Regions from separate parts of the Streptomyces sp. NPDC007164 genome, predicted to be linked through region 2. Evidence: riboswitches for the same ligand, from Rfam matches in the RefSeq annotation. Region 2 holds a riboswitch; each other region holds the start of a gene.
The links. Region 2 has a riboswitch for cobalamin ahead of ABZ622_RS23235 (ABC transporter substrate-binding protein). Riboswitches for the same ligand answer to the same signal wherever they lie in the genome.
Positions count from the first base shown of each region.

Region 1: it holds a riboswitch for cobalamin, as region 2 does, so the genes downstream of both, ABZ622_RS08930 (ribonucleoside-diphosphate reductase subunit alpha) here and ABZ622_RS23235 (ABC transporter substrate-binding protein) in region 2, are expected to answer to the same signal.
Region 3: it holds a riboswitch for cobalamin, as region 2 does, so the genes downstream of both, ABZ622_RS32625 (prenyltransferase/squalene oxidase repeat-containing protein) here and ABZ622_RS23235 (ABC transporter substrate-binding protein) in region 2, are expected to answer to the same signal.

Region 1 covers NZ_JBEYFB010000004.1:50,489-57,894, reverse strand. The annotation lists gene ABZ622_RS08945 (helix-turn-helix domain-containing protein) at 1-360, opposite strand, end outside; gene ABZ622_RS08940 (hypothetical protein) at 442-654, shown strand; gene ABZ622_RS08935 (ribonucleotide-diphosphate reductase subunit beta) at 651-1,670, opposite strand; gene ABZ622_RS08930 (ribonucleoside-diphosphate reductase subunit alpha) at 1,670-4,081, opposite strand; cobalamin riboswitch at 4,221-4,362, opposite strand; gene mctP (monocarboxylate uptake permease MctP) at 4,528-6,162, opposite strand; gene ABZ622_RS08920 (DUF3311 domain-containing protein) at 6,159-6,413, opposite strand; gene ABZ622_RS08915 (GntR family transcriptional regulator) at 6,639-7,403, opposite strand.
Region 2 covers NZ_JBEYFB010000019.1:23,578-30,983, forward strand. The annotation lists gene ABZ622_RS23220 (PRC and DUF2382 domain-containing protein) at 1-811, shown strand, start outside; gene ABZ622_RS23225 (ABC transporter ATP-binding protein) at 1,084-1,881, opposite strand; gene ABZ622_RS23230 (iron chelate uptake ABC transporter family permease subunit) at 1,878-2,912, opposite strand; gene ABZ622_RS23235 (ABC transporter substrate-binding protein) at 2,966-4,006, opposite strand; cobalamin riboswitch at 4,069-4,258, opposite strand; gene ABZ622_RS23240 (beta-ketoacyl-[acyl-carrier-protein] synthase family protein) at 4,353-5,576, opposite strand; gene ABZ622_RS23245 (acyl carrier protein) at 5,573-5,851, opposite strand; gene ABZ622_RS23250 (acyl-CoA dehydrogenase) at 6,111-7,406, opposite strand, start outside.
Region 3 covers NZ_JBEYFB010000039.1:29,765-37,170, reverse strand. The annotation lists gene ABZ622_RS32645 (ECF transporter S component) at 1-164, opposite strand, end outside; gene ABZ622_RS32640 (ATP-binding cassette domain-containing protein) at 116-1,828, opposite strand; partial or broken gene ABZ622_RS32635 (energy-coupling factor transporter transmembrane component T) at 2,170-3,303, opposite strand; gene ABZ622_RS32630 (SCO2322 family protein) at 3,300-4,031, opposite strand; gene ABZ622_RS32625 (prenyltransferase/squalene oxidase repeat-containing protein) at 4,028-5,302, opposite strand; cobalamin riboswitch at 5,412-5,547, opposite strand; gene ABZ622_RS32620 (MBL fold metallo-hydrolase) at 5,719-6,759, opposite strand; gene ABZ622_RS32615 (aldehyde dehydrogenase) at 7,008-7,406, shown strand, end outside.

The DNA.
Region 1 (7,406 bases), on a different contig from region 2:
GTCCAGCAGCCCGGCCGCGCCGAGCACGTACGCGCCCGAGCAGACGCTCAGCACCCTGGCCCCCCGTTCCACGGCCCGGCGCAGGGCGCCGAGGACCTCTTCCGGGTACTCCCGGTCCATGAAGTGGCTGCCGGCCGGCACGGCGATCAGGTCGGCCTCCTCCAGGCGGTCGAGGCCGTGCGGCGTGCTGATGGTGAAGCCGGCATGGGTCCGCAGCCGCGGGCCCTCGGCGGAGACCACGGCGAAATCGTGGACCGGCAGGCCCGCGTCGCTGCGGTCGAGCCCGAAGACCTCGCACAGCACGCCCAGTTCGAAGGGGTGGACCTCGTCGAGCAGCAGAGCGGCGACATTTTTCAGCATGGAGCCAGTGTGGCAGCAATTCGACGTTCCATGACAGTCCTGCCACTGTCGCAATGTGTCCGCGCGGACGAGAGTAGAGCCATGAACACATTCCAGAACGTCCTGGGCATAGCCGCGCTCATCGCTCTCGTCCTGCTGCCCGCCCTCGCCGGGCTCGCCCGCGAGCGCCGCATCGACCGCGAGCTGCGCGCCGCGGAACGGGCCCGGAGCGACGGACCCCCGCAAACGACGGGCGCCGCGCAGCCCGTCACGGCTGCGCGGCGCCCCCACCTCAGAAGCTGGGCCAGGATCTAGAAGTCGTCGTCGAAGGCGACCGAGCCCTCCACCGCCACCTGGTACGCGGACGGCCGGCGCTCGAAGAAGTTCGTCAGCTCCTGGACGCCCTGGAGCTCCATGAACGAGAACGGGTTCTCCGAACCGTAGACCGCCGGGAAGCCGAGGCGGGTGAGCCGCTGGTCGGCTACGCACTCCAGGTACTGCCGCATCGACTCGGTGTTCATGCCGGGCAGCCCGTCACCGCACAGATCGCGGCCGAACTGCAGCTCCGCCTCGACCGCTTCCCTCAGCATGTCGGTGACCTGCTGCTGGAGCTCGTCGTCGAAGAGCTCCGGCTCCTCCTTGCGGACGGTGTCCACGACCTCGAACGCGAAGTTCATGTGCATCGTCTCGTCCCGGAACACCCAGTTGGTGCCCGTGGCGAGACCGTGCAGCAGACCCCGCGAGCGGAACCAGTAGACGTACGCGAACGCGCCGTAGAAGAACAGCCCCTCGATGCACGCCGCGAAGCAGATCAGGTTCAGCAGGAACCGGCGGCGGTCGGCCTTCGTCTCCAGGCGCTCGATCTTCTCGACCGAATCCATCCACTTGAAGCAGAACTGCGCCTTCTCGCGGATCGAGGGGATCTCCTCGACCGCGTCGAACGCCGCCGCGCGGTCGTCCGGGTCGGGCAGGTAGGTGTCCAGCAGCGTCAGATAGAACTGGACGTGCACGGCCTCCTCGAAGAGCTGCCGCGACAGATACAGCCGCGCCTCGGGGGAGTTGATGTGCTTGTACAGCGTCAGCACGAGGTTGTTGGAGACGATCGAGTCACCCGTCGCGAAGAACGCGACCAGCCGGCCGATCATGTGCTGCTCGCCGGGGGACAGCTTGGCGAGGTCGGCGACGTCGGAGTGCAGGTCGACCTCCTCCACCGTCCAGGTGTTCTTGATCGCGTCCCGGTAGCGCTCGTAGAAGTCCGGGTAGCGCATCGGACGCAGGGTCAGTTCGAAGCCCGGGTCCAGAAGGTTCTTGTCGGAGTTGGTGGAGCTCATTACTGGCAGGCCTCGCAGGACTCGGGGTTTTCGAGGGAGCAGGCGATCGCGTCCGCGTCGGGCGCCGACGACTGCTGTACGGGAATGGGGGCGGCGGCCGCGGTCCGGCCGGACGCGGCGCGGGCGATCCTGGTCGCCGGGCGCGAGCGCAGGTAGTACGTCGTCTTCAGCCCCTGCTTCCAGGCGTACGCGTACATCGAGGAGAGCTTGCCGATCGTCGGCGTCTCCAGGAACAGGTTCAGCGACTGGCTCTGGTCCAGGAACGGCGTACGGGCCGCCGCCATGTCGATCAGGCCGCGCTGCGGGATCTCCCACGCGGTGCGGTACAGCGCCCGCACGTCCTCGGGGATCCAGGCGAAGCCCTGCACCGAGCCACTGGCCTCGCGCAGCGCCTCCCGGGTGCGCGCGTCCCACACGCCGAGCTTCTTCAGCTCGTCCACCAGATAGGCGTTGACCTGGAGGAACTCACCGCTGAGCGTCTCGCGCTTGAAGAGGTTGGAGACCTGCGGCTCGATGCACTCGTACACGCCCGCGATCGAGGCGATCGTCGCCGTCGGCGCGATGGCGAGCAGCAGCGAGTTGCGCATCCCGTTCTTCGCGACCCGGGCGCGCAACGCGTCCCAGCGCTCCGGCCAGTTCAGCTCGGTGTCGTAGTGGTCGGGGTGCAGCACCCCGCGCGCCGCCCGGGTCTCGGACCAGGCGGGCAGCGGACCCGAGCGCTCCGCGAGCTCGCAGGACGCCTCGTACGCGGCGAGCATGATCCGCTCGGAGATCCTCGTGGACAGCGCCCGCGCCTCGGGGGAGTCGAAGGGCAGCCGCAGCTGGAAGAAGACGTCCTGGAGACCCATCGCGCCCAGCCCCACGGGGCGCCACTTCGCGTTGGAGCGGCCGGCCTGCTCGGTCGGGTAGAAGTTGATGTCCACGACCCGGTCGAGGAAGGTCACGGCGGTGCGGACGGTGGCGTCCAGCCGCTCCCAGTCGATCCCGCCGTCGGCGACGAACGCGCCGAGGTTGACCGAGCCCAGGTTGCAGACCGCCGTCTCGCCGTCGTCGGTGACTTCCAGGATCTCGGTGCACAGGTTCGACGAGTGGACGACGCTGCCCGGCTCGGCGGTCTGGTTCGCGGTCCGGTTGGAGGCGTCCTTGAACGTCATCCAGCCCTGGCCGGTCTGCGCGAGGGTGCGCATCATCCGGCCGTACAGCTCGCGCGCCGGCATCGACTTGCGGGCCAGGCCCTTGGCCTCGGCGGCCCGGTACGCGGCGTCGAACTCGTCGCCCCACAGGTCGACCAGCTCGGGCACGTCGGCGGGCGAGAACAGCGACCAGTCGCCGTCCGCGTCGACCCGGCGCATGAACTCGTCCGGGATCCAGTGCGCCAGGTTGAGGTTGTGCGTACGCCGCTGGTCCTCACCCGTGTTGTCGCGCAGCTCCAGGAACTCCTCGATGTCCGCGTGCCAGGTCTCCAGGTAGACGGCGGCGGCGCCCTTGCGGCGGCCCCCCTGGTTGACCGCGGCGACGGAGGCGTCGAGCGTCTTGAGGAACGGCACGATGCCGTTGGAGTGCCCGTTGGTGCCCCGGATCAGCGAACCGCGGGAGCGGATGCGGGAGTACGACAGACCGATGCCGCCCGCGTGCTTCGAGAGCCGCGCCACCTGGTGGTAGCGGTCGTAGATCGAGTCGAGCTCGTCCAGCGGGGAGTCCAGCAGGTAGCAGGAGGACATCTGCGGGTGCCGGGTGCCGGAGTTGAAGAGCGTGGGGGAGGAGGGCAGATAGTCGAGCCGGCTCATCAGCCCGTACAGCGCCGCCACTTCGTCCACGGCGCGCTGCGACTCGTCCTCGGCCAGCCCGGCCGCGACCCGCAGCATGAAGTGCTGCGGCGTCTCGATGACCTGACGGGTGTGCGGGTGGCGCAGCAGGTAGCGGCTGTGCAGGGTCCGCAGCCCGAAGTAGCCGAAGCGGTCGTCCGCGCCGTCGGCCAGCGAGCGCTCCACCAGCGTGTCGAGGGCAGCCGCGTGGGTGGCGACGAACGCGGCGGTACGGTCCGCGATCAGGCCCTCGCGGTGCCCGACGGCTACCGAGGCGGAGAAGGAGACCGCGCCCTCGCCGGCCGCCTCGTCCGCGATGGCGAGGGTCAGCAGCCGGGCGGCGAGCCGGGAGTAGGCGGGGTCCTCGGAGATCAGCCCCGCGGCGGCCTCGGTGGCCAGCGACCGCAGCTCGGCCTCGTCGGCGCGGGCGCTGCGGCCACGCAGCGCGGCGGCGGCGACCCGGCCGGGGTCGGTGGCGGGCAGATCGGCGGTCAGGTCGGTCAGGGTCCGCAGCAGCGCGGTACCCGGTCCGTCCTGTGCGGCGGCCTCGGACTCGGCTGCTGCGGACGCGGCGACTGAAGCCGGATCGGCTGGCGCGATGGTCACGTGGTGCTCTCCCTCGCTCGGCTCTGGGCCGGCGGGGAACGGGGCAGCCCTGCGGAAGCACACCCGGGGCAGGGCAGCACTCCGCACGGCGTCCACCGGCCCAACCGCGAGGCCCGGACGTCTGGGCATCCGGTTCGGTCGAGCCGGATGCGCTGCCGGCAGGTCATCGGACTGACTCGGGGGTGCACAAAAGCGCACTGAATACACCGTTGCGGGACAGTTCCGGATTCGCACCGGATTCCCCTGCGGCGACAGCGAGGACGAGCATACATGTGGGGGCTGCCCGATGACGCAGCCCCCATATGTTGTGTCGCGCGTTCGAGTCGGGCCCACAGAACGGGCCGTGCGGCCCTTTCCCGGGCCGGTCGGCCGGATCACGCCGACGGCCCGCCGCGCCCCGTTGCGGGGGGCTCGACGGGCCGTCGGAAGGCCGTGGGCGGCGGTCGTCAGTGGCCGCCCGGAGCCCCCGCGGTGGCCGGCGGGAGCTCGGTGGCGACACCCGGGTCGCCCGCGTCGGCGGTGTAGTCGGCCGGGGAGGTCTCGTCGGTCCCGGCGGGTGCCTTCAGGGCGTTCAGGACGAAGGTGAGCACCACCGTCACCACCACGTTCAGCACGAACGCGGTGAGGCCGATGTAGCCGATCTCGCCGATCCCCGGGATCTCCTTGGACGAGCCGCCGAAGTGCGCCTGGGTCGGGCTGGCGACCCCGTACGCGGCCACCGTCCCGTACACCATGCCGGCCGCCCAGCCCGCGAGCAGTGCCCAGCGGTGGAACCAGCGGGTGAACAGGCCGCCGACCAGGGCCGGCATCGTCTGGAGGATCCAGATGCCGCCGAGCAGCTGGAAGTTGATCGCGACCGTCTTGTCCATGGTGAGGACGAAGGCCAGCGCGCCGACCTTGACCAGCAGCGACACCAGCTTGGAGACCTTGGTCTCCTGCTCCGGGGTCGCGTCCGGCTTCAGGAAGTCCTTGTAGATGTTGCGGGTGAACAGGTTGGCCGCGGCGATCGACATGATCGCGGCGGGTACCAGCGCGCCGATGCCGATGGCGGCGAACGCGACGCCCGCGAACCAGTCCGGGAACATGTCCTCGAACAGCTGCGGGATGGCCAGCTGGCCGTTGTCCACCTTGATGCCGGCGGCGATGGCCATGAAGCCGAGCAGCGCCAGCAGACCCAGCATCAGCGAGTACAGCGGCAGGATCGTGGTGTTGCGCCGGATCACGTTGCGGCTGCGACTGGAGAGCGTCGCCGTGATCGAGTGCGGATACATGAACAGCGCCAGTGCCGAGCCCAGCGCCAGGGTGGCGTAACCCCACCGGCCCGCCTCACCGGGCGCGAGTCCGGCCACCGGTTTCCCGGCCGCCTCGTTCTTCTGCGAGAACGCCTCGCCCGCCTTGGCGAAGATGTCGTCGAAGCCGCCGAGCTTGATCGGGATGTAGATGATCGCCACCGCGATGACCAGGTAGATCAGCCCGTCCTTGACGAACGCGATCAGCGCGGGCGCGCGCAGCCCGGACGAGTAGGTGTACGCGGCGAGCACCGCGAACGCGATCAGCAGCGGCAGGTCCTTGACGAACCAGTGGGTGTTCTCGCCGCCGCCGACGCCCATCACGTCCAGCACCGCCTGGATGCCGACCAGTTGGAGCGCGATGTACGGCATCGTGGCGAGGATGCCGGTGACGGCGACCGCCAGCGAGAGGCCCTTCGAGCCGAAGCGCCCGCGGACGAAGTCCGAGGTGGTCACGTACCCGTGCTTGTGCGAGACCGACCACAGCCGCGGCAGGAAGGTGAAGATCAGCGGGTACACGAGGATCGTGTACGGCACGGCGAAGAAGCCCGCCGCGCCCGCCGTGTAGATCAGCGCGGGAACGGCGACGAAGGTGTACGCGGTGTACAGGTCGCCGCCCAGCAGGAACCAGGTGACCCAGGTGCCGAAGGACCGTCCGCCCAGGCCCCATTCGTCGAGGCTGGCCTCGTTCTCGGCCCTGCGCCAGCGCGCGGCCAGGAAGCCCATGACCGTGACGGCCACGAAGAAGAAGATGAAGACGCCGAGCGCGACGCCGTTCACACCGTCCTTCATGCCGACGCACCTCCCTTGCGGGCGCGCTGGTCACGCTGCCACAGCTTGTACGCGGTCATCGTGAGCGCGGTGGAGAGGAGTACCCAGAGCATCTGGTACCAGTAGAAGAACGGAATGCCGATGAAGGTGGGGTCCACCTTCGCGTACGAACTCACCCAGAGCATCGCCACGAAGGGCGCGACGAGGCAGAGGGCGATGACCACTCTCACCGGTGTGACGGTCGGTGGCTTTCCTTCTGTGTCTGCTGGCATGCGGCGACTCCGTCCCCTCGCTGATCACCTTGTGATGCGCAGGAAATCTAGGGGAGGGCTCCGGTCACCGTCACCCCCTGCCCGCATTTCGGTCCGGCAACGGTCGGTCGATCGGGTATCCGTGCTCGAAATCCGGCCAGATGTACGGTGGTTGGTCCGTACCAGGCCGTGCGAAAGGCCCCCGCGGAGTGATGCGTTCCACGGGGGCCTTTCGGTGGTGCGGACTCAGTCCGTGGGCCGCTTCAGGCGCGCCACGAACTTGTACCGGTCGCCGCGGTAGACCGAGCGCACCCACTCCACCGGTTCGCCCCGTCCGTCGATCGAGTGCCGGGAGAGCATCAGCATCGGCAGGCCCACGTCCGTACCGAGCAGCCCGGCCTCGCGCGGGGTGGCCAGCGAGGTCTCGATGGTCTCCTCGGCCTCGGCCAGCCGGACGTCGTACACCTCCGCCAGCGCGGTGTAGAGGGAGGTGTACTTCACCAGCGAACGGCGCAGCGCCGGAAAGCGTTTGGCCGAAAGGTGGGTGGTCTCGATCGCCATCGGCTCGCCGCTGGCGAGCCGCAGCCGCTCGATCCGCAGCACCCGGCCGCCCGCGGTGATGTCGAGCAGCCCCGCGAGGGTGTCGTCGGCCGTCACATAGCCGATGTCCAGCAGCTGGGACGTCGGCTCAAGACCCTGGGCGCGCATGTCCTCGGTGTACGAGGTCAGTTGCAGGGCCTGCGAGACCTTCGGCTTGGCCACGAAGGTGCCCTTGCCCTGGATGCGCTCCAGCCGGCCCTCGACGACCAACTCCTGGAGCGCCTGGCGCACGGTGGTGCGCGAGGTGTCGAACTCGGCGGCCAGGGTCCGCTCCGGCGGCACCGGAGTGCCCGGCGGCATGGTGTCCGTCATGTCGAGCAGATGTCGCTTCAGCCGGTAGTACTTCGGGACGCGCGCCGTCCGCGTGGCCGCGCCCGTCTCGTTCTCCGTACTGCCCCCGTCGGCACCCATGGT
Region 2 (7,406 bases):
CGCGCATCTGTCCGTGGCGGAGGAGGAAGAGCTCTACAAGCACTACGGCCTCGCCAGGAACACCACCGCGAAGCTGGGCGACCGGCCGGGCACGGCGAAGACGACGTCCGGGACGGGCACCACGGCCATGGGTGCCGCGGGAGCCGCCGGGGCCGGGGCCATGGGTGCGGCCGGCGCCGGCCGCGCAGCCGGGTCCGACCGGACGGCCATGACGGGCACCACCGCCTCCGGTACGGGCACGGCCCGGACCACCTCGTCCGGCATGGCCGGCGCCGGAACCGGCACGGGCCAGGGCAGGCACCGCGACACCGGGGCGGAGGCCGGTACCTCGCGTCCCCTCGTCGGTGCCGGGGCGGGCGCCGAACGGTCCGCCGCCGGTTTGGACAGCAAGGAGGAGATGATCCGTTCCGAGGAGCAACTCCACGTCGGCACCGAGCAGTACGAGAGCGGAACGGCCCGGCTGCACAAGTACGTCGTCACCGAGAACGTCACCAGGACCGTGCCGGTGACGCACGAAGAGGTGCGGCTGATCCGCGAACCGCTCCAGCCCGGCGAGAACCCTGCTGAGCGTGCCGCCATCCGCGAGCAGGACGTCGAGGTCACCCTGCACGCGGAACGCCCGACCACGCGCAAGGAGACCGTGGCCGTCGAGCGGGTGCGGATGGAGACCAAGAAGGTGACCGAGCAGAAGGAGGTCTCCGCCGAACTCCGCAAGGAGCAGATCGACTACGCGGACGACACCGGCATGGGCGGGAAGGACCCGGGTGGCAAGGACATGGGAGGCGACTTCGGCCGGGGACGCCGCCGCTGAGCCGCCGGGCCCGTCCCGGCGGCCGACCCGTCGGGCCCCTGCCGGCCCACCCCACGCACCGCGGCGAACCGCCGCACCCGGAAAGAACGGGCGGACCCACGCCATGCGGTGCCGGGTCCGCCCGCTCGGCGTCCCGGCCCGCTCCACAGGAAGCCCGCGGCTCCCCGGCCGGCCGTGTCAGGTCCCTGCCCGCGTTGCCTCCCTGCCCGCGTTGCCTCCTTTGCCCGCCGCGTTGCGTCCCTGCCTGCCGCGTTACGTCCCTGCCTGCCGCGTTACGTCCCGGGCGGCCGCCCCGGCAGGAACCGTACCGACGGCCGCCCGTCCGGGCCGTCCGGCGTGACGCGGGCGGCGACCCGGTAGACGTCGGCGATCAGCTCCTCGGTGATCACTTCCGAGGGGGTGCCGGCGGCCACCACCCGCCCCGCCTTCAGCACGGCGATCCGGTCGCAGAACATCGCCGCCAGATTGAGGTCGTGGAGCGCGATCACACCGGTCAGCGGCAGCGAGGCGATCAGCGCGAGGAGCTCCAGCTGGTGCTGGATGTCGAGGTGGTTCGTCGGCTCGTCGAGCAGCAGCTCACGCGGCTGCTGGGCCAGTGCACGCGCGATCTGGACACGTTGGCGCTCACCCCCGGAGAGGGTGTGCCAGGACTGGTCGCCGCGGTCGGCGAGACCGGTCCGGGCAAGCGCTTCGCGTACCGCCTCGTCGTCCGCCAGATTCGGCGCCGACCAGGCCCTGCGGTGCGGGATGCGCCCGAGCCCCACCACGTCCAGCACACTCAGCTCGACCTGGGTGACGGCGTGCTGGTCGACCACGGCGACGCGCCGGGCGACGGTGCGGCGGCCGATCTCGGTGAGCGGCAGCCCGTCGAGAGTGACCACGCCGGTCTCCGGGGCCAGGACTCCCGCCAGTACCCGCAGCAGGGTCGACTTGCCGGATCCGTTCGGTCCGATCAGCCCCACGGTGGCGCCGGGCCGCGGGGCGAGATCGACCCCGTCGAGGATGAGGCGGCCGCCGGCCGTCCGGCTGACCCGTTCGGCACACAGTCCCGCGTCGGCCACGTCCGTCATGCGGTCCTCCGGGTGCGGTACAGGACCAGGACGAACGCGGGCACCCCGATCAGTGCGGTGACCACACCCACGGGCACCTCCTGCGGGTCGAGCACGGTCCTGGCGAGCGTGTCGACCCAGACCAGGAACACCGCCCCGGCCAGCGCCGTCACCGGCAGCAGCCGCCGGTGCCCGGAACCGGCGAGGGCACGGGCGGCGTGCGGCAGCACCAGACCGACGAAACCGATGGCACCGGCCGAGCTGACCAGGGCGGCGGTCAGCAGCGCGGTTGTGCACAGCAGCACGAGCCGGGTGCGCGCGACATTGACGCCGAGCGTGGCGGCGGCGTCCTGGCCGAACGCGAAGGCGTCGAGCGTACGGGCGTGGCCCAGGCAGATCAGCAGGGTCACGGCGAGCACCGCGGCGCAGACCCACACATCGGTCCAGCCGACCCCGCTGAGCGAGCCGAGCAGCCAGAACAGCACCCCGCGGGTCTGCTCGGCGTCGGCGGCGGTCATCACGACGAAGGAGGTGAGCGCGGAGAACAGCTGCATGGCCGCGACACCGGAGAGCACCACCCGGTCCGTCGTGCCGCCCAGGGTGTGGCTGAGCAGCAGCACCAGGGCGAACGAGCACAGCGCCCCGATGAACGCGCCGGTCGAGATCGACAGCGCTCCCCCGCCGACACCGAGGACGACGACCACGACCGCGCCGGTGGACGCGCCGGAGGAGACGCCGAGGACGAACGGGTCGGCGAGCGGGTTGCGGAGCAGGGACTGCATGACGGTGCCGCAGACCGCGAGCCCGGCACCGCACACCGCGGCGAGCAGGGTGCGCGGCATGCGCAGGTTCCAGATGATGCCGTCCCGGATCGGGGAGAGCCGCGACCGGCCGCCGCCGAGATGGGCGGCCACCGCGGACCAGACGTCGGCCACCGAGATGCGGGCGGGTCCGATGGTGACGGCGACCGCGACGGAACCGACGAGCAGCGCGAGGCCGCAGGCCCACAGGACCCCGCCGCGCAGCCGTCGTACGCCCTTCGTGGCACTCACCGGTACGACGGCGGCCGGTGGCGCGGTCACCGTCGTGCCGTGTTCGGCCGGCGTCACCCCGCGAGCCCGAACCTGCGCAGACCGGCGGCGACGCGTTCGAGGCCCTCGACCGTGCGGATGGACGGGTTCATGGCCTGGCCGCTCAGCAGGACGTACCGCTTGTGCCTGACGGCGTCCATGTTCTTCGTAGCGGGGTTGGACTCCAGGAATTCGATCTTCTTCGCGGCGCTCTCGGCGGTCTGGGCCTTACGGGTCAGGTCGCCGATGACCAGAACGTCGGGATTTCGGTCGGCGACGGTCTCCCAGCTGATCTGGGGCCATTCCTCGTGGGTGTCGTCGAAGACGTTCTTCGCACCGAGTTCCCCGGTGATGATCCCGGGGGCTCCGCAGCAGCCCGCCAGGTACGGGGCCTTGGAGTCGGAGAACCAGTACAGGAGGGTGGTGCCGGAGGCGTCGATGCCCTCGGTCGCCTTCTTCACCCGCTCCCGCAGCGTGCCCACGAGCGCGTCGCCGCGCTCCGGAACGCCGAATACCCCGGCCAGGTCGCGCACTTCTCCGTAGACGCTGTCCATGGTGAGCGGCGTGGTGCGGGCTCCGTCGCCGCCGCCGCTGTTGTCCTTGCCGGTGCAGTCGGCGGGCGAGACATAGGTGGGGACGCCGAGCGACCCGAACTGTTCGCGGGGTGCGACGCCGCCCTTGGCGAGTGTCGATTCGAACGAGGCGCTGACGAAGTCCGGTTCGCGGTCGAGGACCTTCTCCGAGGACGGCCGGTTGTCCGCGATCCTGGGCACCTCGGCGTTGGCCGTCTCCAGGCCCTTCATCACCGGGTCGGTCCAGGTCGCGGTGGCGGCCATCCGGTCGGCGAGGCCGAGGGAGAGCAGGATCTCCGTCGATCCCTGGTCCACGGAGACGGCGCGGCGCGGCGCGGACTCGACGGTGACGGTGCGGCCGCAGTTCTTCAGCGTCACCGGATATCCGTCCGCGCGGCCCGGCTTCGCCGTGGCGTCACCGGCTCCGCCTCCACAGGCGGTCAGCAGGACGAGTCCCGCCGAGAGCAGGGCGATGGTGCGGACGGGGCTGGCTATGGACGGCACGGAGTCCCTCTGCGTCTCTGGGCCCATGCGCGGAGCCCGTGGTACGAAGTACCGCGGCCCGGTGCCGGGACGCGGCTGCCAGCAGGTCTTCGGACTCGGGTTCGTCCGGACGGGGCGCCTTCCCGGGCACCCGAGGGTGGTCCCAGTGGCCGTGGCCCCGCCCGTCTCCCTCACCGCTGCGCGTCAGTTCCGGATTCGCACCGGATTCCCTGACCCCATACGTGGAGTTTGACTGGCCCCGGCAAGCTATCACGTGCCTCTGTGCAGCTCACGGGCGGTGTGTGGCCGGTGGTACGCCGGGCTGTTCTCCCGTCGCACCACCTGCCTGCTGCCTGCGGAACGGCTCTCAGGGACGCTGAAGAGCGAGTACGGCGTTGTGGCCGCCGAATCCGAAGGAATGGCTGACGGCGCGCCTGATGGGCTGCCGCAGAGGTTGCTTGGTGACGCAGTCGATGTCGAACTCGGGCGCTGGGGCGTCCAGATTGGCGATCGGTGGTACGACTCCGCGCTGGAGCGTGAGGACGGTGAGCCCGGCCTCGATCGCTCCGGCCGCTCCCATGCAGTGCCCCAGTACGCCCTTGGGTGCGGTGACGGGTGGCCGGTGTGGGTAGACCCGGGCGATCAGGGCGGCCTCGGTGGCGTCGTTGACCGGGGTCGCCGTGCCGTGCGCGTTGACGTGCTCGACGTCCTCGGCCGCCCAGCCCGCGTCGCGCAGTGCGGCCTCCACAGCCGCCTGGGCGATCGCGCCGGAAGGATGCGGGCTGATGGGATGGTGGGCGTCGGTGGTGGCTCCGGTGCCGGCGAGCAGCGCCCGTGGGGCCGCGCCCCGGGCCCGGGCGTCGTCCGTCCGTTCCAGCACCATGACGGCCGCGCCCTCGCCCATGACCAGGCCGGCCCGGTCGGCCGCGAAGGGCCGGCACAGTCCGGCCGGGTCGCCGTCCCGCCGGGCCCCGGCCCCGGACCTGGCGAACGCGGCCATGGCGGCCGGGTAGACGATCGACTCGGTGGCTCCGGCGATCGCGATGTCGCACTGCCCGGTGACCAGCAGGTCGCGGGCGACGGACAGCGCGGTGGCGCCGGACGAGCAGGCGGTGCACGGCGCCAGGCTGGGCCCGGTGGCCCGCAGCTGGATCGCGATCTCGGCGGCGGGCATGTTCGGGATGGTGAGCAGGATGCCCGACGGCGAGGTGGCCCCGGCGCCGAGCCGGTCGAGCACGACGGCCTGCTCGGTCAGCGAGGCGGAGCCGCCGCTGCTGGTGCCGACGACCACCGCGACCCTGCTGCCCTCCCACCGGGCCGGGTCGAGCCCGGCGTCGGTGACCGCCTCGCGGGCGGCGAGCACCGCGAGTTTCACGTACTTTCCCATGCGGAAGGACGCCCGGCCGCCGATCGCGGCGTCCAGGTCGATGCCGTCGACCATGCAGGCGAAGTCGATCGCGCATCCTTCGAGCCCGGCGACGGTGCGGGCCGGTGACACGCCCGCACACACGCCCTGCCAGGTGGATTCGGTGTCGTTGCCGACCGGGGTGATCATGCCCAGTCCGGTGACGGCGACGGCCGGCCTGTTCATCGGGCGTTGCTCATCGCTGCCCCGCTGCCCATCCGCGCCCCGCTGCCGGCCGCCGTGTCCATGAACCGGCTGATGTCGGCCAGCGTGGCGTTCTTGGGAAGCTGGTCGAAGTCCCGGTCGCCGCGGGTCGTCTCCCTGATGAGGACGGCGAACTCGGCGACGGCGAGGGAGTCCATCTCCAGACTGTCCATCGTGGAGCCCGGGTGGATCTCTGCGGCGGGCACTTTGAAGGTGTGTGTCAGAACCTCGGTGATCTTGGGGTGAATCGCGCTCATCAGCTTTCTCTCCATTATTCGGTCCGGCTGTCGGACCGGCGGTGACACCGTCCCGACGCCGAATCAACTGGGAGGAGTGCCTCCAGTTACGCCTTGTGCCGAACCGATTCGGCAGCGCCCTCCTCGCGCTCCCCGCACCACCGGGCCAGGACGGACGCCGTACCCCAGAAGGCCAGCAGGACAACCCGCACCCCGAGGGCCCGGGCGGCCTCGCCGGCCCGTCGGCTCCGGACAACTGTTCCTTTCCTCGTCGTGGCCGTCACCGCTCGCCCCGAACCACGTCCCGGACCCCGCCGCCGGTCTGCCAGAAGGCCCCCGGATCGTCGTACGCGGCCACGTAGTCCGCGCCTGCGATCGGCCAGTCGGCGAGCAGTTCCGGCGGCAGCCCGAAGGAGTCGACGAGGTCGGGCAGATGGGCGGCGACGGTGGCGATGAGCCGCTCCACCCTGTCCGGCAGGCCGTTGACCTGGTCGGCGCTCAGCAGGCCCGCCGCCAGCAGGTCACCGCTGTTGCGGGCGATCCGGTCGAGTGCGAAGAGCCGTTCCAGCTCGCCGAGCCGGTCGCGGGCGGGCCCCTCGGGGAGCACGGCCACCGCCTCCGCGTACGCCTCGGCCGCCTGCCGCTGGGCGTGGGCCTCGACGCCACGCAGGGCGGGCCCGGCCGCCGCGTTCCACCGCCCCAGCGGGTCACCGTGCGGTGCGAGGCACATCCGCTCCCTGGCCCGGACGAACCAGATCCGCTCCAGCTCCGCGAGCAGCCCGCCGAGAAAGCCCGGGTCGTCGAGATCGCCGGGGCCGCCACCGGAGGCGGCCCCGGCGGCCGGTGCGGCGGCGAAGAGCATTTCTGCGGCCGCCTTGGCGTGGATGGCCAGGTTGTCGCCCTCGGCGGTGATGGCGCCTTCCACCCCGGTGACGAGTTCGCTCATCCCGTTGTGTTCCAGGAGTGCCTGGGCGCCGCAGCGTTCGCGGCATTCGACGATCACGGACCGGGCCTGCCAGGTGATCCACCCCTTGGCGACGGCCACCAGCCGCTCGGCCTCCTCCCGCCGCTCGCCCCGCTCCCATCGGTCCAGGGCCCTGCGGTGCAGCAGGCTCATCGCGAAGACGGTGGCCATGGCCGCGGCGAGCGGTCCGTGGTGGCTGCGGTGGGCGATCACCGGCACCCGGTGCGAACCACGGGGGCCCGAGATGTGCCGGTGGCCGCCGTAGCGGACGGCGACGGCGAGCGTCGCGCGCGCACAGCCGACCGCGCAGGCCGTCATCGAGATCTTCCCGGAGGTGACGCGCCCGATCGACGCGAGGAAGCGCCGTCTGCGGTTGTCGACGGCGCTGCTGAACTCCCCGTCCGCACCGACCCGTCCGTGGTCGCCGTCGAGCAGCGCGACGCGCCCCACGAAGACACGGTCGAAGGAGGTCAGGCAGTGGTCCACCGGGCTGCCCGTGCGGGTGGGGAGCCTGCGGATGTGCACTCCGGGCAGCGGCTGTCCCTCGTCGGTGAGCGGTACGAGGAAGAGGAAGACCCCGTGGTCGGTGCCGTCGACGAGCAGGCGCGCGGC
Region 3 (7,406 bases), on a different contig from region 2:
GAGTCGGGACCGGCCAGCAGCGGCCAGCCGAACGCGGCCACCCCGATTACGCTGATGAGGACGAGCGCGGCGATCGCCCGCGGCCCGAGCCGTACCGCCCTCACCCGGCGCCCGCTCACGACGGTCCCTCCAGCGCGGCGCGCACCTGCGCCACGGTCAGCCATTTCTGCGGGGCGAGGATCTTCGAGGTCTGCGGGGCGAACGCCGGGGACGAGACCACCACCTGCCGGGTCTCGCCGTCCGCGACGACCTCCCCGTCGGCGAGGATCACCACCCGGTGCGCCAGTTCCGCCGCGAGTTCCACATCGTGCGTGGCCAGGACGATCGCGTGCCCCCGCGCCGCGAGGCCGCCGAGCACCGTGACCAGCCGGGCCTTCGCCGCGTAGTCCAGGCCACGGGTCGGCTCGTCCAGGAGCAGCAGCGGGGGCCGCGCGGTGAGCACGACGGCCAGGGCGAGGGCGAGGCGCTGGCCCTCGGAGAGATCGCGGGGATGGGTGTCGTCCGGCACATCGGGCAGCAGCTCGCAGACCAGGGCCCGGCAACTGCCGGGAGCGGCGCCCGCGTCGCTGTCCGCCGCGGCGCACTCGGCGGCGACGCTGTCCGCGTACAGCAGATCGCGCGGTTCCTGCGGTACGAGCCCGACCCGGCGCACCATCTCGCGCGGCTGCGTCAGGTGCGGGGTCCGGCCGCCGACGAGGACGGTGCCGGAGGTGGGCTCGACCATGCCGACGAGGGTGGCCAGCAGGGTGGATTTGCCCGCGCCGTTGCGGCCCATCAGGGCGACGGTCTCGCCCGGGGCGACGGTCAGCGTCACCCGGCGCAGCGCCTCGACGCGCCCGCGCCGTACACCGAGCCGCTCGACCCGGGCCGTGGCATCGGCGACCGGCTCGGGCACGGCGGCACTCGGCGCGCCGCGGCCCAGCAGCCGGCCCAGGACGCCGCGCCGCACGGGGGAGGGGGCGACGGGTGCGAGCGGGGGAGCGGTCGGCGGCTCGGGGGCGGGCGGCCGCACGGATGCGAGCCGTTCACGCAGGTCCACCGCCCGGCGCCGGGCATCGCGGACCGAGAGCGGCAGCGGTTCCCACCCCGCCAGCCGGCCCAGCGCGACGACCGGCGGGCGGACCGGGGAGACGGCCATGATGTCCGCGGGCGCGCCCATCACCGGGGCGGCGCCCGGCGACGGCAGCAGAACGACCCGGTCCGCGTACTGCACCACCCGCTCCAGCCGGTGCTCCGCCATCAGGACCGTCGTACCCAGGTCGTGCACCAGCCGTTGCAGTACGGCGAGGACATCCTCGGCCGCCGCCGGGTCCAGGGCGGACGTCGGCTCGTCGAGGACCAGGACCTTCGGGTGCGGGGTGAGGACGGAGCCGATCGCGACCCGCTGCTGCTGGCCGCCGGAGAGCGAGGCGATCGGCCGGTCGCGCAGCTCGGCCAGTCCCAGCAGGTCCAGGGTCTCCTCGACCCGCCGCCGCATCACGTCGGGGGCCAGGCCCAGCGACTCCATGCCGTATGCCAGCTCGTCCTCGACCGTGTCGGTGACGAAGTGGGAGAGCGGGTCCTGGCCCACCGTGCCGACCAGATCGGCGAGTTCGCGCGGTTTGTGGGTACGGGTGTCGCGGCCGTCGACCGTGACCCGGCCGCTCAGCGTGCCGCCGGTGAAATGCGGCACCAGACCGGAGACGGCACCCAGCAGTGTCGACTTGCCGACCCCGGACGGGCCGACGAGCAGCACCAACTCGCCCTCGGGAACGGTCAGATCGACCCCCGACAGGGTGGGGCGCCCGGTTCCCTCGTAACGCACCGAGACCTGCTCGAACCGGATCACTGGATCTCCTTGGAATTCGGCCCACTCACCGGCGCAGCATCCACCGGCCCACTCACCGGCGCAGTACCCGTCGGCTCACTCGCCCGCGGAGTACCCGTCGGCTCACTCGCCCGCGGAGTACCCGTCGGCTCACTCGCCCGCGGAGTACCCGCCGGCTCACTCGCCCGCGCAGCATCCGCCGGCTCACTCGCCCGCGGAGCACCCGCCGGCCCACTCACCGGCGCAGCATCTACCGGCTCACTGGCCCGCGGAGTACCCGTCGTCCCACTCACCGGCGCAGTACCCGCCGGCTCACTCGCCCGCGCAGCACCCGTCGTCCCACTCACCGGCCCGCCCACCGGCGGCGGCACCGGCGCCACCACCGCGGGCAGCAGCCCGATCAGCACCGCCGCCGCGGGCCACAGCGGAAGCACCGGCGCGGCCAGCGGCACGACCCCCGGGTGCAGCGCCTCCCCGTAGGCACCGCCCGCCCAGATCATCGCCACCGCCACCACGACCCCCGAACCCGCCACCAGCCAGGCCCGCACACCCCACCGGTCGGGCCGGTAGCGGGTACGGACCGAGCGGGCCCCGCCGAGCCGCAGCCCGGCCAGCGCGGCGACGAGCCCGGCGATCAGCAGCGGAACCCCGTACACCGCGCCCTGCGCGGCCAGCAGCCCGTACGTACCGGCGCACACGCCCAGCAGTCCGCCGAGCGTGAGCACGTTCGTGGTGCGGCGGACGGCGGGCGGGACCTGGGCGGTGCGCCCGTAGCCGCGCGCGTCCATCGACGCGGCCACCGCGACCGAGCGCTCCAACGCGCCCTCCAGGACCGGCAGTCCGATCTGGAGGACCGCCTTGATGCCACCGGTCGGCCGGCCCCGCAGCCGCCGTGCGGTGCGCAGCCGCATCACATCGGCGACCATGTTCGGCGCGAACGTCATCGCGACGACGACCGCGACGCCCGCCTCGTACAGCGCACCGGGCAGCGACTTCAGCAGCCGGGCCGGGTTGGCGAGCGAGTTCGCCGCACCGACGCAGATCAGCAGGGTGGCCAGCTTCGCCCCGTCGTACAGCGCGAAGACCAACTGCTCGGCGGTGACCCGGCCACCGAGCCTGACCCCCTTCGCCCAGTCGGGCAGCGGCACTTCGGGGAGCGTGAACACCGTGTGCGTACCGGGGATCGGCGAACCGAGGAAGACGGAGAAGACCAGCCGCACAGCGACGACGAACAGCCCGATCCGGATGAACGCCCCGTACGAACGGGCCCACGGCGCGTCGGTACGGCGCGCGGCCACGACGTAACCGGCCACCCCCACCAGCAGCCCGAGCAGCAGCGGATTGGTGGTCCGGGACGCGGCGGTTGCCAGGCCGAGCGCCCACAGCCACCAGGCCCCGGCGGGCACGGCGTTGCTCCGGCTCGCCGCGGGCGCGCGCAGCGGACGCCGGCGCGCCAGGGCCGTGCGGCCGGCCGGAGCGCTGGTCGAGGCGGTCATCCGCGGCGGCGGCGGGCCTGCACGACCGCGGCGATGCCGAGGAGGAGCACGGCGCCGACCCCGACGAGCACCCCGGCGGACGGGCCGCCGCCGGAGCCGCCCGAGCCGCTGGAGGCCGCGGACCCGGCCGGTGACGTGGAAACGGAGGCGGAGGCGGCCGAGTCGGGCGTGCCGTTCCCGTTCCCGTTCCCGCTGCCGTCCCCGCTGCCGTTTCCGTCGCCGGAGACCTGTTCGCCGCAGCCCGAGCCCGGGTATCCGGCGATGGCGCAGAGCATCGCGTCGCTGCTGTAGCGCAGCGGCTTCGCCACCGAGGCGAGTGCCTCCGCGGCGCTCGCGTCCGGTCCGACCCGTGCGCACGCGGTGCGCGGCGCGGGCGGTGTCTCACCGGCCGGGGCGTCCGCCGCCGTGCCCGGGTCGATGACGAGTGCGATCCGCTTGGTGCCGTCCTGGGCCGGGGTGTCCGCGCAGATCTTCGTGAAGTCGGCCGCGCGGCGCGGCTTCGCCGAGTCCTGGGAGTCCTCGCTGACCGAGAACCGGAAGCCCTGCACCGCCCCGTCGTCCGGCCGGACCAGCGACGGGCCCTGGGTGGCGTACGTCCAGCCGGATCCGGAACCCTCCCAGAACGACCAGTACCGGTACCCGGCCGCCTGGGCCGGTCCCGCGCCGAGCACGGCCAGGACGGCGCCCAGGACCACCAGCAGCGCGGTGGTCCGTCCCACGCGCCTCACGGCTGCCTGCTCTTCCGGCGACCGCTGGTCAGGAAGAACGCGATGGCCGCGAGGACGAGGCCGATGCCGATGTACCACCACACGCCCCCGATCACGTCGTCGCCGCTGTGGACCTGGTCCTTCTCCGTGGCCTCGTACCCGGTGTCGGCGGACGGGTCGGGCGTCACGACGGCGGCGGGCGCGGGGCCGGCCGCGTTGAGCCGGGCGACGAGGTCGACGCCGCCGAAGTCCCGGGCGTTGTTGCCGGTCGCGTGGGCGGCCAGGATCAGCTGGGCGTAGGCGGCGGGGCCGCTCTGGGCGGCCCAGTCCGCGGAGTTCTTCTTCAGCCAGTCGACGGCTCCGGCCGCCTTGTCCTGGTGGCCGGCCGCGGAGAGCGCGACGACCGCGTCCGCGGTGTTGCCGAAGTCGGGCTGCGGGGTGGTGTCGGTGGCACCGGGCATCGGCGCCAGGTTCAGGTGACCGCTGCCGGCGAGGGCGTCGGTGAGGTAGTGGGCGCCGTTCTGCGCGGCCTGCTCGGGCGTGAGCCCGGAACCGGGCCGGCAGGTGGGTGCCTTGCCCGCGGCGTTGTTCCCGACTGCCAGGGCCTTGCCCATCGTGCCGAGCACGGCGGCCGCGGTGGCGTCCGCGTTCGCGGCGAGCCCGCCCTTCTTGTCGGGCTGGTACGCGAAGGCGCCGCCGTCCTTGCCGCCGCACGGGATGGCGAGGGCGAGCAGCGGGTCGTAGGGGGTCTTGCCACCGGGGGTCGTGATGTCCGTGAGCCGCTGCCCCTGACGGGCGAGGGCGCCGATCACCAGAGAGGTGGAGTTGGCGTCACTGGGCGCACCCGCGGTGTAGCCCCAGCCGCCGTCCTCGTTCTGTACGGACTTCAGCCAGCGCACCGAGTTGTTCACGGTCTCGCGGTGCCCGCCGACCTCGACCAGCGCCTGGGCGGCGGCCGCGGTGGCATTGGTGTCCCGCACCGTCTTGGCGTCGCACGGCTTGGCGGTATCGGGCCGGTACGCGGCGTAGGAGCCGTCGGCGCACTGCTGACCGATCAGCCAGTCCACCGACTTCGCGGCCGGGGTGACCCCTTCGAGCCGCTGCGCGAGGAAGGCCAGCGACTGCCGCCACACACCGTCGTAGGTGGGGTCCTTCGTGCCGTACAGCCCGGACGGCAGCGCGACGGAAGGCGAGGGCGAGGGGGACGGCGCTGCCACCGCGACCGGCGCAGCGGCCGCGCAGAGCACGGCGGCGGTGGCGGCGAGCGTTGCTGCGCTGCGACGTACGGTCATGGCGGGCGGGGCCTCTCCTGCGGGGTGAACCGGGCACAGGCACGCTCAGGCACCAGGCTCCGACCTCGTGTACCTCGACGGTGCCGACCACCGGGGGATCCGGTGGTCCGAGCCGGTCACGACCGCGGACAGGGCATTCCGACTCACCGCCTGCGAAGACGGTTCACGGCTGCGTGGTCAGTGCCGGATTCGCACCGGCTTCCCCCTGAACGGGCATGATGACGACCCGCACACTCTACCGGGCGGCACCGACCGGGCTCCGGGCCGGGAGGAGCGCCCCGGACGTGTCACTACTCACGTACGCGTCACCACACACGTACGCGTCACCACACGCCCCGCGACGTACGTCACGCACCCAGCGACGCGCATCACACCCATCGCTCATCACTCATCGCTCATCACTCATCGCTCATCACTCACACCGCGACATACGTCACCGGCTCGCTCCCCGGCACCGCCTCCGCGCGCCCGAGCTTCACCAGCCGCCGCAGATGCGCCTCCGCCTCCGAGACGGCGATGTTCCGGGAGCCGTGCGGGATCTGCTCCCAGGGCCGGTTCCACTCCATCCGCACGGCCAGCTCCCACGGCGTCAGCGGCTCCGCCAGCAGCCCGAGCAGCCCGGTCAGCCGCTCCTCGTGATGCCCGAGGAGCTCCCGTACGCGTCCCGCCGCATCGGTGAAGGCGTACTGATGGGCGGGCAGCACCTCGGCGGCCCCGAGCCTGCCGATGCGCTCCAGCGAGTCGAGGTAGTCGCCGAGAGGATCGGTGACCGTGGCGTCGTCCGGGTCCTCGTACAGCCCGATGTGCGGACTGATCCCCGGCAGCAGATGGTCTCCCGAGAAGAGCCGCCCCCGCCCCGGCAGATTGCCCGGGTGCTCCTCCTCCAGGTGCAGGCACACATGCCCCGGCGTGTGCCCCGGCGTCCAGATCGCCCGCAGCCTGCGCCCCGCCAGGTCGAGCAGCTCACCGGGCACGATCTCCCGGTCCGGGAGCGCGGCACGCAGCCCCGGCAGCGTCCGCATCCTGCCCCCGTCGGCCGCGGCGGCCCGCAACGGCGCGAGGTGCTCCTCGGGCGCTCCGACCGCGGTGAGCTTGGCCGCGAGATACGTCAGCCACCTGCCGGGTTGGGACTCCCGGGTACGGCGCACGATCGCGGTGTCCGCCGCATGCATGGCGATCCAGGCCCCGGATGCCTCGCGCACCTGCCCGGACAGCCCGTGGTGGTCGGGATGGTGGTGGGTGATGACCACACCGTGGATGTCGGCCATCTCCGTACCGATGGCGGTGAGGCCGGCCCCGAGAGTGTCCCAGGCCTCGGGATCGTCCCACCCGGTGTCGATCAGCACCGGACCCCGATCGGTGTCCAGGACGTGCACGAGGGTGTGGCCGAGCGGATTGTCCGGGATGGGCACCTTGATGCTGTGCACGCCCCCGCCGTGGTCGGTCACCTGCGTCATGAGGTCCCCATCTCTCTGGACGGCGTACGGCTTCGCGGCTCCGGTGCCTCGCCCCACTGTAACGAGAACTTGTTCCAGTAGTAGCCCCGGTCGACCATCTTGTCCGGGGCGCTGTCGCGGCCGTGGACTCCTGGAACTGGAACTGATATCAGTTCTGACACAGAGTCAGATCATGAGTCGGATGTCGAGTCGGACGTCGAGCCGGATGCCGATTCGGGCAACGCGCCGGGCCGCGGGAGGCAGTAGCCATGACCGAGCTTGTCGAACACGGAAAACTGTTCATCGGCGGGGAGTTGGTCGATCCGCTGGGCCGGGAAGTGATCGAGGTCGTCTCGCCCCACACCGAGCAGGTCATCGGCCGGGTGCCGCATGCCTCCCGGGCGGACGTGGACGCGGCCGTCGCCGCCGGGCGGCGGGCGTTCGACGAGGGGCCCTGGCCCCGGATGAGCCTGGACGAGCGGATCGCGGTGGTGACCAGGATCAAAGACGCGTTCGCCGTCCGGTACGAGGAGATCGCCCGGGTCATCAGCTCGGAGAACGGCACCCCGTACACGTCGAGCGTCATGGTGCAGGCGCTCGCCGCGATGATGGTGTGGGACTCGGCGATCACCGTGGCGCGGGGCTTCCCGTACGAGGAGCGGCGGGCC